3 regions of the Variovorax sp. LjRoot175 genome follow, and region 2 is predicted to be linked to each of the others. Evidence: riboswitches for the same ligand, from Rfam matches in the RefSeq annotation. Region 2 holds a riboswitch; each other region holds the start of a gene.
What was found. A riboswitch is a leader RNA that binds a small molecule or an ion and turns the genes downstream of it on or off. The one in region 2 is predicted to bind glycine.
Positions count from the first base shown of each region.

Region 1: linked by a shared signal. The riboswitch ahead of gcvT (glycine cleavage system aminomethyltransferase GcvT) and the one ahead of ACSQ89_RS39025 (D-amino acid dehydrogenase) in region 2 are both predicted to bind glycine.
Region 3: linked by a shared signal. The riboswitch ahead of ACSQ89_RS03105 (D-amino acid dehydrogenase) and the one ahead of ACSQ89_RS39025 (D-amino acid dehydrogenase) in region 2 are both predicted to bind glycine.

Region 1 covers NZ_CAXURY020000001.1:2,191,464-2,195,420, reverse strand. Annotated here, with positions in the region: gene ACSQ89_RS11060 (TRAP transporter large permease) at 1-771, shown strand, start outside; gene ACSQ89_RS11055 (hypothetical protein) at 853-1,389, shown strand; gene ACSQ89_RS11050 (hypothetical protein) at 1,522-2,430, shown strand; glycine riboswitch at 2,460-2,562, shown strand; glycine riboswitch at 2,575-2,692, shown strand; gene gcvT (glycine cleavage system aminomethyltransferase GcvT) at 2,704-3,900, shown strand; gene gcvH (glycine cleavage system protein GcvH) at 3,925-3,957, shown strand, end outside.
Region 2 covers NZ_CAXURY020000003.1:257,024-260,980, reverse strand. Annotated here, with positions in the region: gene ACSQ89_RS39035 (hypothetical protein) at 80-652, opposite strand; partial or broken gene ACSQ89_RS39030 (8-amino-7-oxononanoate synthase) at 917-1,114, shown strand; glycine riboswitch at 1,379-1,471, shown strand; glycine riboswitch at 1,484-1,589, shown strand; gene ACSQ89_RS39025 (D-amino acid dehydrogenase) at 1,676-3,001, shown strand; gene ACSQ89_RS39020 (hypothetical protein) at 3,554-3,957, opposite strand, start outside.
Region 3 covers NZ_CAXURY020000001.1:599,384-603,340, forward strand. Annotated here, with positions in the region: gene ACSQ89_RS03100 (LysR family transcriptional regulator) at 1-691, shown strand, start outside; gene ACSQ89_RS03105 (D-amino acid dehydrogenase) at 701-1,969, opposite strand; glycine riboswitch at 2,055-2,160, opposite strand; glycine riboswitch at 2,176-2,266, opposite strand; gene ACSQ89_RS03110 (FAD-dependent oxidoreductase) at 2,294-3,553, opposite strand; glycine riboswitch at 3,633-3,739, opposite strand; gene ACSQ89_RS03115 (helix-turn-helix domain-containing protein) at 3,873-3,957, opposite strand, start outside.

The DNA of each region.
Region 1 (3,957 bases), on a different contig from region 2:
GCCGGCCTCGTTCCCGGCCTGCTGATCGCGGTCGCGATGTGCGTGGTGAACTTCCACGTTTCCAAGCAGCGCAACTACCGCGGCGACGGCGGCATGCCGCCCTGGCGCGAAGTGCTGCTGACCACCTGGAAAGCCATCCCCGCCATCCTGCTGCCGGTGGTGATCCTCGGCGGCATGCGCGCCGGCTGGTTCACGCCCACCGAGGCCTCGGTGGTGGCGGTGTTCTATGCGCTGGTGTGCGGCAAGTTCGTCTACCGCACGCTCGAATGGAAGGCGCTGCCGGACATCCTCGCGCGCTCGGCGCTGCTGTCGGCCTCGGTGCTGATCATCATCGGACTGTCGGCCTCCTTCGCCTGGATCCTGACCATCGAAGGCGTTCCCCAGTCCCTGGCCGAATGGCTCGTCAGCATGCAGCTCTCGCCGTGGATGTTCCTGATCATCGTGAACGTCTTCCTGCTGCTCTTCGGCATCTTCATCGAGCCCTTGCCCGGCGTGATGGTGCTGGCACCCATCCTCGCGCCGGTGGCCATCAAGCTCGGCATCGACCCGGTCCACTTCGCGATGATCGTGATCTACAACCTCACGCTCGGCATGATCACGCCGCCGGTAGGCGGCCTGCTGTTCGTGACCTGCAACGTCTCGAAGGTGCCGATGTCGCAGCTGGTGCGCGAGCTCGTGCCCTTCCTGTGGGCGCACGCGGCCGTGCTGCTGGTGCTGACCTTCGTTCCGGCGCTCAGCACCTGGCTGCCGCGTTTGTGGGGCTTCAAATAGCGGCAGCGGCCCGGTCATTCACGAGGATGTCATGCGGATCCCCGATGCTGCGGCGCTCGACCCCGAACGCCCGAGCATCCCATGTTCCTCATCAAGACCGAGAAAGCGCGCCAAGAACTCCAGCCGGGCCGCCGCACGCTGGGCCAGCGCGAGCGCGCCCTGCTGCTGATGGCCGACGGCCAGCGCTCGGTCACCGACTTCGGCCAGCTCTTCGGCAGCCGCGACGAGGCCGGCCGCGTGGCGCTGCACCTGGTGCAGGAGGGCTATCTGCATCGTTCGCAACCCGCTACGCCCGCCGTGGCGCCGCCGGTGCAGGCAGCTCCGGCGCCCGACGCGAGCCCCGAGCCGCCGGTCGCGGCGGATGTCTTCGACGGCAAGCGTTCGCTCGCCACCACGCGGATGTTCCTGTTCGACCTGTGCGAGCGCATGTTCGTCAGGCGCGATCCGATCCTGGCCGGGCAGTTCCGCGAGCTGCTGCGCGAAGCGCGCGACCGGGAGTCGATGCTGGCCGCCGCATCCGCCATGCTCGGCGAGATCGAGAAGCTCGCGGGTGCCGAGCGCGCCACGTCGATCCGCGAACGCATCGACAAGCTGCTGCCGCCCCAGCTCGTGCATTGAAATCGGCCCCGACGGCCGCCATGGCCGCATCCGGGCAAACTCGGCGTCTCCGCTGACAAGACGAGGAGGGATACTCGTCGCGTCGCGCCCATCCGGCGCCCCGACCCTCCCTTCTTTTTTCTGTCAACAGGCATGACGAACTACGGTTTTGTTCATCTGGAGTACGGGAGTCGGCATCGTGATCATTCGGTCCAGGTGCTGACCAAGCTGCGAAGGCAGTTGGCCGGCGAGAGCGATCGTGTCGTTCTCGCGATCGTCGACAACGCCAGGTCCACCGGAGGCGAAGCATTGCGCAATGCGGAATTCGAGGACGGCTTCGTCATCGCAGGCGACAACTCCAACCGCGAATTCACTGGGTGGGACCAAGGAGTCGCAGCCATTCTTGCCCGCAGCGGCGAGCCCGACGTGTGGATCTTTTCGAACGACACCGTCGCGCGAAACCACGGATGGAGCGAACGCAGGGTGGCCGGCTTCGGCGGTGAAATCAAGAGGCTGGGGCTGCACCCGGGCCCGTGGCTCTTCGGCGAGATCAACGATTTTCCGCGCTCGACGATGACGCCGCTCGGTCCCCTGCTCGAATGGGTTTCGACCTACTGCTTCGCGATGAACGGCAACCTGCGCAGCCAGCTCGGTGCGCTTTCGCCGGGCAACGAATTCCTGGATTCGCTGGTCTACGACCGCTTCGAACCCGAGCACCGTCTGTTTCGCGACAGCGTCGACGAGGCCTATGTCGATTTCGTGTCAGCCTGGCTGATCAAGGACGAGAGCGATCCGTCCAGGCAGCGCAGATTCAAGTGGTCCCACGAATGGCACAAGGCCAGTGCGCTCTCGCCGGAGAACTTCGGCGACCTGCGCATGAAGGCGCGCTGCGTTCTCTCGGAGAGCATGCTCAGCGTGCGCGCCCGGCAGCTGGGCGCCGACATCCGCTCGCCCTACGACGCGCGCAATGCCAGAGCGCACATTCGCAGCTCCCTGCAGCTCGTCGCCGACAAGCTGTGGGAGAAGTTTCTGCTCAGGCGGCTGCGCCTGGAGCGCTCCTGAGCGGCCAGGACCGGGCTCATCCCTTACACTCGGACGGGTCAGGAGAGAGCCTCGCAGCGCGGGGCCGCCGAAGGCGCAGGTCCCCTCGAAAAACGGGCCCGAACGCTCAGGCAAAAGGACTGACGAAGCGCCCCATTTTCCGGGCGTTTCCTTGCTGGAGAGAGGCGGCGCATCGCGTTCTTTGTTCGCAGTGCCGTCCACCGAAGGAGCAAACCCCGATCGTGGGGCGAATCTCTCAGGTAAAGCGGACAGCAGGGGTGGCCCATGGCAAGAATGTCATGGATCTGGACTGCCCCTTTGGAGAGTGCCTTGGCCTCCGCATCCGACGATCTGCAAAAGACCCCGCTCTACGACCTGCACCTGGAGCTCGGCGCCCGCATGGTGCCCTTCGCGGGCTATGTGATGCCGGTGCAGTACCCCGCCGGCCTGATGGCCGAGCACAAGCACACGCGCGAGGCCGCCGGCCTGTTCGACATCTCCCACATGGGCCAGCTGCGCCTGGCTGGCCCCGATGCCGCCGCCGCGTTCGAGAGCCTGATGCCGGTCGACGTGATCGGCCTGGCGCCGGGCAAGCAGCGCTACGGCCTGCTCTTGAACGACGAAGGCGGCATCCTCGACGACCTGATGTTCTTCAACGAAGGCCACGACTCGCTGTTCGTGATCGTCAATGGCGCCTGCAAGGTGGCCGACATCGCGCACATCCAGGCCAGGATCGGCGCGCGCTGCCAGGTGCTGCCGATGCCCGACCACGCCCTGCTGGCGCTGCAGGGCCCGCAGGCCGTGACCGCGCTGGCCCGGCTCGCGCCCGGCATCGAGCGCTTCGTCTTCATGACCGGCGGCGCGGTGCAGATCGGCGGCATCGCGGCCTTTGCCACGCGCAGCGGCTACACGGGCGAGGACGGTTTCGAGATCTCGGTGGCCGCCAAGGATGCCGAAGCGCTCGCGCGGCTGCTGCTCGCCCAGCCCGAGGTCAAGCCCGTCGGCCTGGGTGCGCGCAATTCGCTGCGGCTCGAAGCGGGCCTGTGCCTCTACGGCAACGACATCGACGAGACCACCACGCCGGTCGAAGCCTCGCTCAATTGGGCGATCCAGAAGGTGCGGCGCACCGGCGGTGCGCGCGAAGGCGGCTTTCCGGGCGCGGCCAAGGTGCTGGCGCAACTCACGGCGGCCAATGGCGTCGCAGGCCACCTGGACCACCACACGCTCAAGCGCAAGCGCGTCGGCCTGGTGGCGCTGGAGCGCGTGCCGGTGCGCGATGGCACCTTGCTCGAATCCTTCGAGGGCGCGCCCATCGGCCAGGTGACCAGCGGCCTGCTCGGCCCCACGGTCGACCGGCCGGTCGCGATGGCCTATATCGCGCTTGCCTATGCCGAGCCCGGCACCCGCATCCAGGCCATCGTGCGCGGCAAGCCGGTGCCGATGGAAGTGAGCACCATGCCTTTCGTGCCGCAGCACTACTACCGCGGTTGAATTCTTTTCTTCAAGGAGCCTTTCATGAGCATCAAGTACACCAGGGACCACGAGTGG
Region 2 (3,957 bases):
TGTCCCAGAGCGCTTAGGCCGTCCTACAGCCGCTGCACAGGGGGCATTCGATCGCCGCTCTCCGGCAAAGCGACCGACCTCACATGCCACGACCGCGCACCCACCACTGCTTCAAACGGCGCAGCAGCGGAACCGGACGCTCTGCTTTCGGAATGCAAGCCAGATGGTTGCCATAGAGCTCGCGCTGGATTGACAGGGCAGACCGGAGAGCACCCAGGTTGTGCGCTGTGTACGACCAAACGCCTTCGACAACAAAATTGCCGGGCCTGCCCGAATCTGGCTGCGGCCGAGCATGAGCTTCCGCGGCACCGATGCTCCTCAGCAGCTCGATTCGAGCGGCGGCGATCATCATGCCGTCTCCGTCCATTTCGATCTCCCTTGTCAACGCGAAGTGCACGTTCTGGATGCTCGGGAAGTGCTCGGCCAGAAACATCGTGACCTCCACCAGCAAGAGCGGACCGAACTTGCGTCGCTCGCTTCCCAAACGGGGCGAAGGTAGAAAGCGGGCGATGCGAACTTCCGACCTGTCGGGGCTGACTTCGACCGGGTCTAGGGAGCCCAGAAAGCGATCCCGATCATGAACGAGCATGGGCTCGCCCAATTCGTAGCCCCGCGAGTCCCCGCCCGCAAGGTGCAGTTTCTCAAAGATCAAGATGAACAGAGTTGGTTTCCGGCCGTTCAGCGGCCGAATATCAGGAGGAGTAGGAGAACACGTTCTTCTCGCGCCAGCCCGCTGTATTTCGGCGATTGATAGTGAGACGTTTGCTCCACATATGTTCAGCAACGTTATAAAACATAAGCACCCAGTGGAGCGCCAAGATCGCCCGAGCTTGGCGCGCGCGGTCTTTCGTCGCAGGTCCCTTCCATCACATGCCAGGTAGATCTGCTTGATCTTGTCGATGGACGCCAATACGAGCTCGTCGGCGACAACGCGGCGGCGCTGGCCTTGTCCGCGGCGCTCGATGCACAAGATCTGTGGGTGCCGGCGATCCGCCCACCGACCGTGCCTGCGGGCACCGCGCGCCTGCGCATCACGCTGAGCGCAGCGCACACGCCGCAGGATGTGGAGGCGCTGGTCGATGGCCTCGCTTGCGCCGCCGGGAGTTTGAGATGAACGGCTGCTTCGTCACCGGCATTGTCGGAGGCATAGGCCAGCAGCGCCAGGCACTGCGCGTGGATCGACGATCCTCGCTCTTGCCCTGGAGCAAGTCTCCTTCGCGCCGCTCCGCCTGGACCAAGTTGACCAGCCGATCGACTGGTCAATGCCTGACGCATTGTTGACTACTAAGAAGCACCAACCCGCGCCCCCTGCTTCATGCCCCGGGGTCGGGCCCGCCCGATGGCGAACTATTGACTGCCAGCGATGGTCCGCATAGACTGCGATCCAGCAGGAGAGCGGGCCGCGGGAAGCGGCTCCACCGAAGGCGCAAACTCCCATAAACGCTCAGGTCGGCTCACGTGATGAGCCTGTACTGCTTCACTGTTAAAGCCGTCTGGAGAGCCATCACGCCATGTGATGCACCGAAGGAGCAAACCCGCTGCGGGCGCAGCGGGTGAATCTCTCAGGTACCGAGGACAGGGGGAGCGGCAACTTGGACGCACGGTCCGGTTGCTTTCTTTTTTCGAGCTTCCGTTCCCTTTGCGTTCGAGCGCTGCAACCTCAAGGGTTCTCGAAATGCGCGTGATCGTTCTCGGCGCCGGCCTGCTCGGCGTGACCTCGGCTTACTACCTCCAGCAACTCGGCCACGAAGTGACCGTGATCGACCGGCAGGCCACACCGGCTGCCGAAACCAGCTTCGCCAACGGCGGCCAGATCTCGGTCAGCCATGCCGAACCCTGGGCCAACCCGAGCGCGCCGCTCAAGGTGCTGCAATGGCTCGGCAAGGAAGATGCACCGCTCCTCTTTCGCATCCGCGCCGACATGCGCCAGTGGCTCTGGGGCCTGCAGTTCCTGCGCGAATGCACGCCGGCGCGCACGCGCCACAACATCGAGCAGATCGTGCGCCTGGGCACCTACAGCCGCGACACGCTGCAGCAGCTGCGCCGCGACACCGGTCTCCGCTACGACCAGCGCACCCAGGGCATCCTGCACTTCTATACGACACAGAAGGAATTCGACGGCGCACTGAAGCCGGCCGAGCAGATGCGCGCACTGGGCTGCGAGCGCCAGGTGATCTCGGCCGACGAGGCGGTGAAGATCGAGCCCGCGCTAGCCCACATCCGGCCCCAGTTGGCCGGCGCCACCTACACGGCCGAAGACGAATCGGGCGATGCCAACCGCTTCGCGCGCGAACTGGTCGCACTGGCCTCTGCGGCCGGCGTGAACTTCCTCATGAGCCACACCGTGACCGCGCTGCGCGAAGCAGGCGGCAGCATCGACCACGTGGAAGCGACAGACAACGAAGGCCGCTTCCAGCGCATCCGCGGCGATGCCTTCGTGCTGGCGATGGGCTCGCTGAGCCCGTTCTACGCCGCACCGCTGGGCATCCGGCTGCCGATCTACCCGGCCAAGGGCTATTCGGTGACCTTGCCGGTGAAGGACGCTTCGAAGGCGCACCAGGTGTCGCTGACCGACGACGAATACAAGCTGGTGTTCTCGCGCTACACCTCGGACAGCGGCGACCGCCTGCGCATCGCCGGCACGGCCGAACTCAACGGCTACGACCGCGACCTGAACCGCGTGCGCTGCGAGGCCATCGTGCGGCGCGTCGAAGAACTGTTCCCCGGCGCCGGCGACACCAGCCGCGCGCAGTTCTGGACCGGCCTGCGGCCGGCGACGCCCAGCAACGTGCCGCTGATCGGCAAAACGAAGCTGCCGAACCTGTTCCTCAACACCGGCCACGGCACGCTGGGCTGGACCCACGCCTGCGGCTCGGGCAAATCGATCGCGCGCATCGTGAGCGGGCTGAGGCCGGAGGTCGATTTCACGTTCACCGGGCTGGAGCATGGGACACAAGGCACCCGGCAGACTGGCTCCTCTGCTCCCTGGATGCCTCTCTGAACCACCCGTCCTGCTGCACATGGCTCAGTTGCCTGACAACCAACGGGGGCGCAGAGCGCCCTGGTCGGCGGTGGCATGAAGCATCGGCTGTGTCGATTTCTGCAACGCGCTGGATCGTTTATTCACCAGTTGATCGTTCGCTCGGGTGCAATGGAAGAAGCCGCTTGGATGCGGCCGCTCGATGTGTGCTCAAAGCCCTGTCGAACCGCCCAACGAAGCACGTGTCGAAAGAAGACCTCTGGCAGGAACTAATACGCCCGTAGCCATGCTCCACACCTCATTGACCGTCGTGGCCAATTGCAGGGGCACGCGTTCGTTGGCGGGGCGTTCAAGCACCCGCGAACGTTCCACCGCCTGCGCACTGGGTCGCGAACGCATATGCATCGGCGGCATCCGAAGGCGGACGTTACCGATGCAGGGCGCCCGGGCCCCGAATCCCTGCACCTGAAGCACATTCCTTTTCGCACGCTGCAAATGTCCAGCCGCTTGCAGATGTTTCGCGAGGTTCATTGGACGCTCCCTGTGAGCTGTTCGACTTCGGGCCGCGACGCGTCAGTCTGCGGCGTCCACGATCCTGCCGGAAACACGGACGGTAGATCTCGAGTTCGCAAGCTGATGCTCAAGTTGAAAGCTGAAGTCCGCTGCTATGGCGCCACGCCATCTCAAGGTGAAAAGTGCCTCGTTCCCGAAGGGCGAGCCGACCGCAAAGTTATGGCGGGTGACCTCCATCAACACGGCCACCTCGGTTCCTTCTCGACGAATGTCGCCTCGGTAGAAATGAATCCCATCGGCACCGACGAAACTTCGCCCTTTGACGACGACCGCGCCACTGCCGAGCGATCGAGTGTCCATGGTGAACTGAATCTGGTAGATCCCCGCCTTCATTCGATCGCCGTTTCGGCTCTCAGCTGCGCGCATCTCCCGAGTGAGAAGGTCAAGTTCCTTTGCCAGCCTGC
Region 3 (3,957 bases), on a different contig from region 2:
GAACCGCGCGCGCCAGCTGGTGTTCGAGGCCGACGAGTTGCGCGACAGCGGCCGGCTAATGCGCGAGGGGCAGGGCGGCGTGATCCGCATCGGCATGGGCTCGGGTCCCGGCGCGATGCTGATGACGCCTTTTCTGATGCGCATGGCGACCCGCCATCCGAAGATGCGCGTGGTCGTGTCGCGCGGCGGCACCGATCTGCTGGCGCAGGCGCTGCGCGCGCGCACGCTCGATGCGCTGGTTGTCGATGCGCGTTCGCTGAAGCCCGCGGCCGACCTGGAGCTGAGCGCACTGCACGAAATGCGCGGCGTCTTCATGTGCCGCCGCGGCCATCCGCTCGCGCGGCTTCGCAGCGCGGTGAGCTTCGAGGCGGTTCAGCGCTATCCCGTAGCCTCCACGCCGCTGAGCGACGAGGTGGCGCGCACCTTGGTCGAAGCCTATGGACCCGAGGCGCACCCGGCACTCTGCGTGACGCTGCAGTGCGAGGAAGTCCCGAGCCTGGTGGAGGTGGTGCGCCGGAGCGACGCCGTGCTGCTGGCCATTCGCGCGGCGGCGCCAGACCTGGTCGAGCTGAAGATGAAACCCGAGCTGAATGGCGTCGCGCGTTTCGGCCTCGTGACCTTGCGCCGGCGCACCGAGGCGCCGGCGCTGCCGATCCTGCGCGAGCTGATGCAGGAGTTGCTGCGCGACTGAGACTGAGACCTAGGAGGTGGCGAAAGCGAAGTCGACCTCGGGCTTGAGGCCGCTCACGATGCGCGCGATCGATTTGCCCGAGCCGCAGGCGTGGGTCCAGCCCAGCGTGCCGTGGCCGGTGTTGAGGAACAGGTTCGGCAGCTTCGTTTTGCCGATCAGCGGCACGTTGCTGGGCGTCGCCGGCCGCAGTCCGGTCCAGAACTGGGCTTGCGTGCTGTCGCCGGCGCCAGGGAACAGCTCTTCGACGCGCCGCACGATGGCCTCGCAGCGCACGCGGTTCAGGTCGCGGTCGTAGCCGTTGAGTTCGGCCGTGCCGGCGATGCGCAGGCGGTCGCCGGTGGCCGAGGTGTAGCGCGAGAACACCAGCTTGTACTCGTCGTCGGTCAAAGAGACCTGGTGCGCCTTCGAGGCATCCTTCACCGGCAGCGTGACCGAGTAGCCCTTGGCCGGGTAGATCGGCAGCCGGATGCCCAGCGGCGTCGCGTAGAGCGGGCTCAGCGAGCCCATCGCCAGCACGAAGGCGTCGCCGCGGATGCGCTGGAAGCGGCCTTCGTTGTCTGTCGCTTCCACGTGGTCGATGCTGCCGCCTGCTTCGCGCAGCGCGGTCACGGTGTGGCTCATGAGGAAGTTCACGCCGGCCGCAGAGGCCAGTGCGACCAGTTCGCGCGCGAAGCGGTTGGCATCGCCAGATTCGTCTTCGGCCGTGTAGGTGGCGCCGGCCAACTGGGGCCGGATGTGAGCTAGCGCGGGCTCGATCTTCACCGCCTCGTCGGCCGAGATCACCTGGCGCTCGCAGCCCAGTGCGCGCATCTGCTCGGCCGGCTTCAGTGCGCCGTCGAATTCCTTCTGTGTCGTATAGAAGTGCAGGATGCCCTGGGTGCGCTGGTCGTAGCTGAGACCGGTGTCGCGGCGCAGCTGCTGCAGCGTGTCGCGGCTGTAGGTGCCCAGGCGCACGATCTGCTCGATGTTGTGGCGCGTGCGCGCCGGCGTGCATTCGCGCAGGAACTGCAGGCCCCAGAGCCACTGGCGCATGTCGGCGCGGATGCGAAAGAGGAGCGGTGCATCTTCCTTGCCGAGCCATTGCAGCACCTTGAGCGGCGCGCTCGGGTTGGCCCAGGGTTCGGCATGGCTGACCGAGATCTGGCCGCCGTTGGCGAAGCTGGTTTCGGCAGCCGGTGTGGCCTGCCGGTCGATCACGGTCACTTCGTGGCCGAGTTGCTGGAGGTAGTAAGCCGAGGTCACGCCGAGCAGGCCGGCGCCGAGAACGATCACGCGCATTTCGAGAACCTTTGAGGTTGCAGCGCTTGAACGCAACGGAAACGGAAGCTCGAAAAAGAAAGCAACCGGACCATGCGTCCAAGTTGCCGCTCCCCCTGTCCTCGGTACCTGAGAGATTCACCCGCTGCGCCCGCAGCAGGTTTGCTCCTTCGGTGCATCACATGGCGTGATGGCTCTCCAGACGGCTTTGACAGTTGATGCAGTACAGGCTCATCGCGTGAGCCGACCTGAGCGTTTATGGGAGTTTGCGCCTTCGGTGGAGCCGCTTCCCGCGGCCCGCTCTCCTGCAGTGCAGCAATTGTAAGGCGGCGAGGACGCGCGCGGCTACGGATTTCTGAAGGCGAACTCGAGCTCGGGCCTGAGGCCGCTCACGATCCGGGCAATCGACTTGCCGGCGCCGCAGGCGTTGATCCAGCCGCGCGCGCCCGGCGCGACATTGAGGAACAGGTTGAACAGGCGGGTCTTGCCGATCATCGGCAGCCCGTCCCGGCTGACGGCATGCACGACCGTCTCGAGGGAGGCATGCGCCGTGTCGGCCGCGCCGGGCAGCAGCGTTTCGATGCGGCGCAGGATGGCGTCGACGCGGTCCGAATCGGGCTCGCTCTCTTCGTCGAAGCTGGCGCGTACCGTGGCGGAGACCCGCAGGCAGTCGCTGCCCGGCGTTTCGATGCGCCGGATGCCCAGCTTGCCCTGCCGGTCGCGCAGCGCGACGCGCGGTGCGCGGGTCGCGTCCTTGAGAGGGATCGTGACGATGTATTCGCGCAGGAAGCGAAAAGGCATGGCGATCTTCAGCTTTTCGGCGTGCATCGCGCTGGAGATGCCGAGCGCCAGCACATAGGCCTGGCCGCGCAGGACGACGGGCTGGCCGTCGGCATCGAGCAGCTCGACATGGTCGATGCGGCCTGCGCGCTCCTCCAGGGAGATCACCGTGTGCTGGGTCAGGAAGCGCACGCCGGCCGCGCGGCACAGGAACACCATGCTGGCCGCGAACTGGGCCGGGTCGCGCGCCGCCGGATCGTCGAGCGAATAGGCTGCGCCGGCGAGCTCGCCGCGCAGGGCCTGCAGGGCCGGCTCGATGCGCAGCGCCTCTTCGGCCGAGACCAGGCGCTCCTCGCATCCCAGATCTTTCCAATGAGAGGCGCGCGCCAGCCGGGCGTTGAAGGCGTCGGCATCAGTGTAGATGCTCAGCAGGCCCGGGTTGCGCTGGCCCGGGGGCACGCCGGCTTCGTCGCGCAACGAACGCACGATGTCGCGGCTGTAGGCGCCCAGCCGGACGAGGTGTTCGATCGGCTTGGATTTCGGCGCCTCGCCGATGGCGCGATCGAGCAGCTTCGCGAAGCGTCGCCGCAGGCGCACGTACAGCCCCACCCATTTCGCGCGGGCGGCACGGCGAGCGGCGGATTGCCGAAGAAGCTGGTCGGCCGCGGCCGCGGCCGCGGCCGTGACGACCGTGTCGACGCGCCCGCGCGCCTTGGCGGCCGGCGTGGCATGCCTGTCGACCACCGTCACTTCGTGGCCCAGCTGTTGAAGGTAATAGGCCGATGTCACGCCGAGCAAGCCGGCGCCGAGTACAACCACGCGCATGTCCAGATCCTTTTGGGATGGCATGAACGGCGGGATTGGGCGCTCACTGTGCGGAGCTGCCGTAACCCGGGGTTCAGATGCCGCTCCCCCTGTCCTTGGTACCTGAGAGATTCATCCGCTGCGACCTGCAACGGACTTGCTCCTTCGGCGCATCACCTGGCGTGATGACTCTCCAGACGGCAATTGACTAAATGAGCAGTGATTCGAACCGATGCGAGGTTCACCTGAGCGTTCATGGGAGTTTGCGCCAACGGTGGGATGTCGATGCATCCGTTTTTCTGCGGTAAGAATCTTAGCTTAGAAACCGGTTTCCTGGCCGTCACGCGCGGCGCAGGCGGGTGAACAGCTCGAACTCCCAATTGCGCATGCCCAGCAGCAGCGTGTAGCCCTCGCGCTCCTTGGGC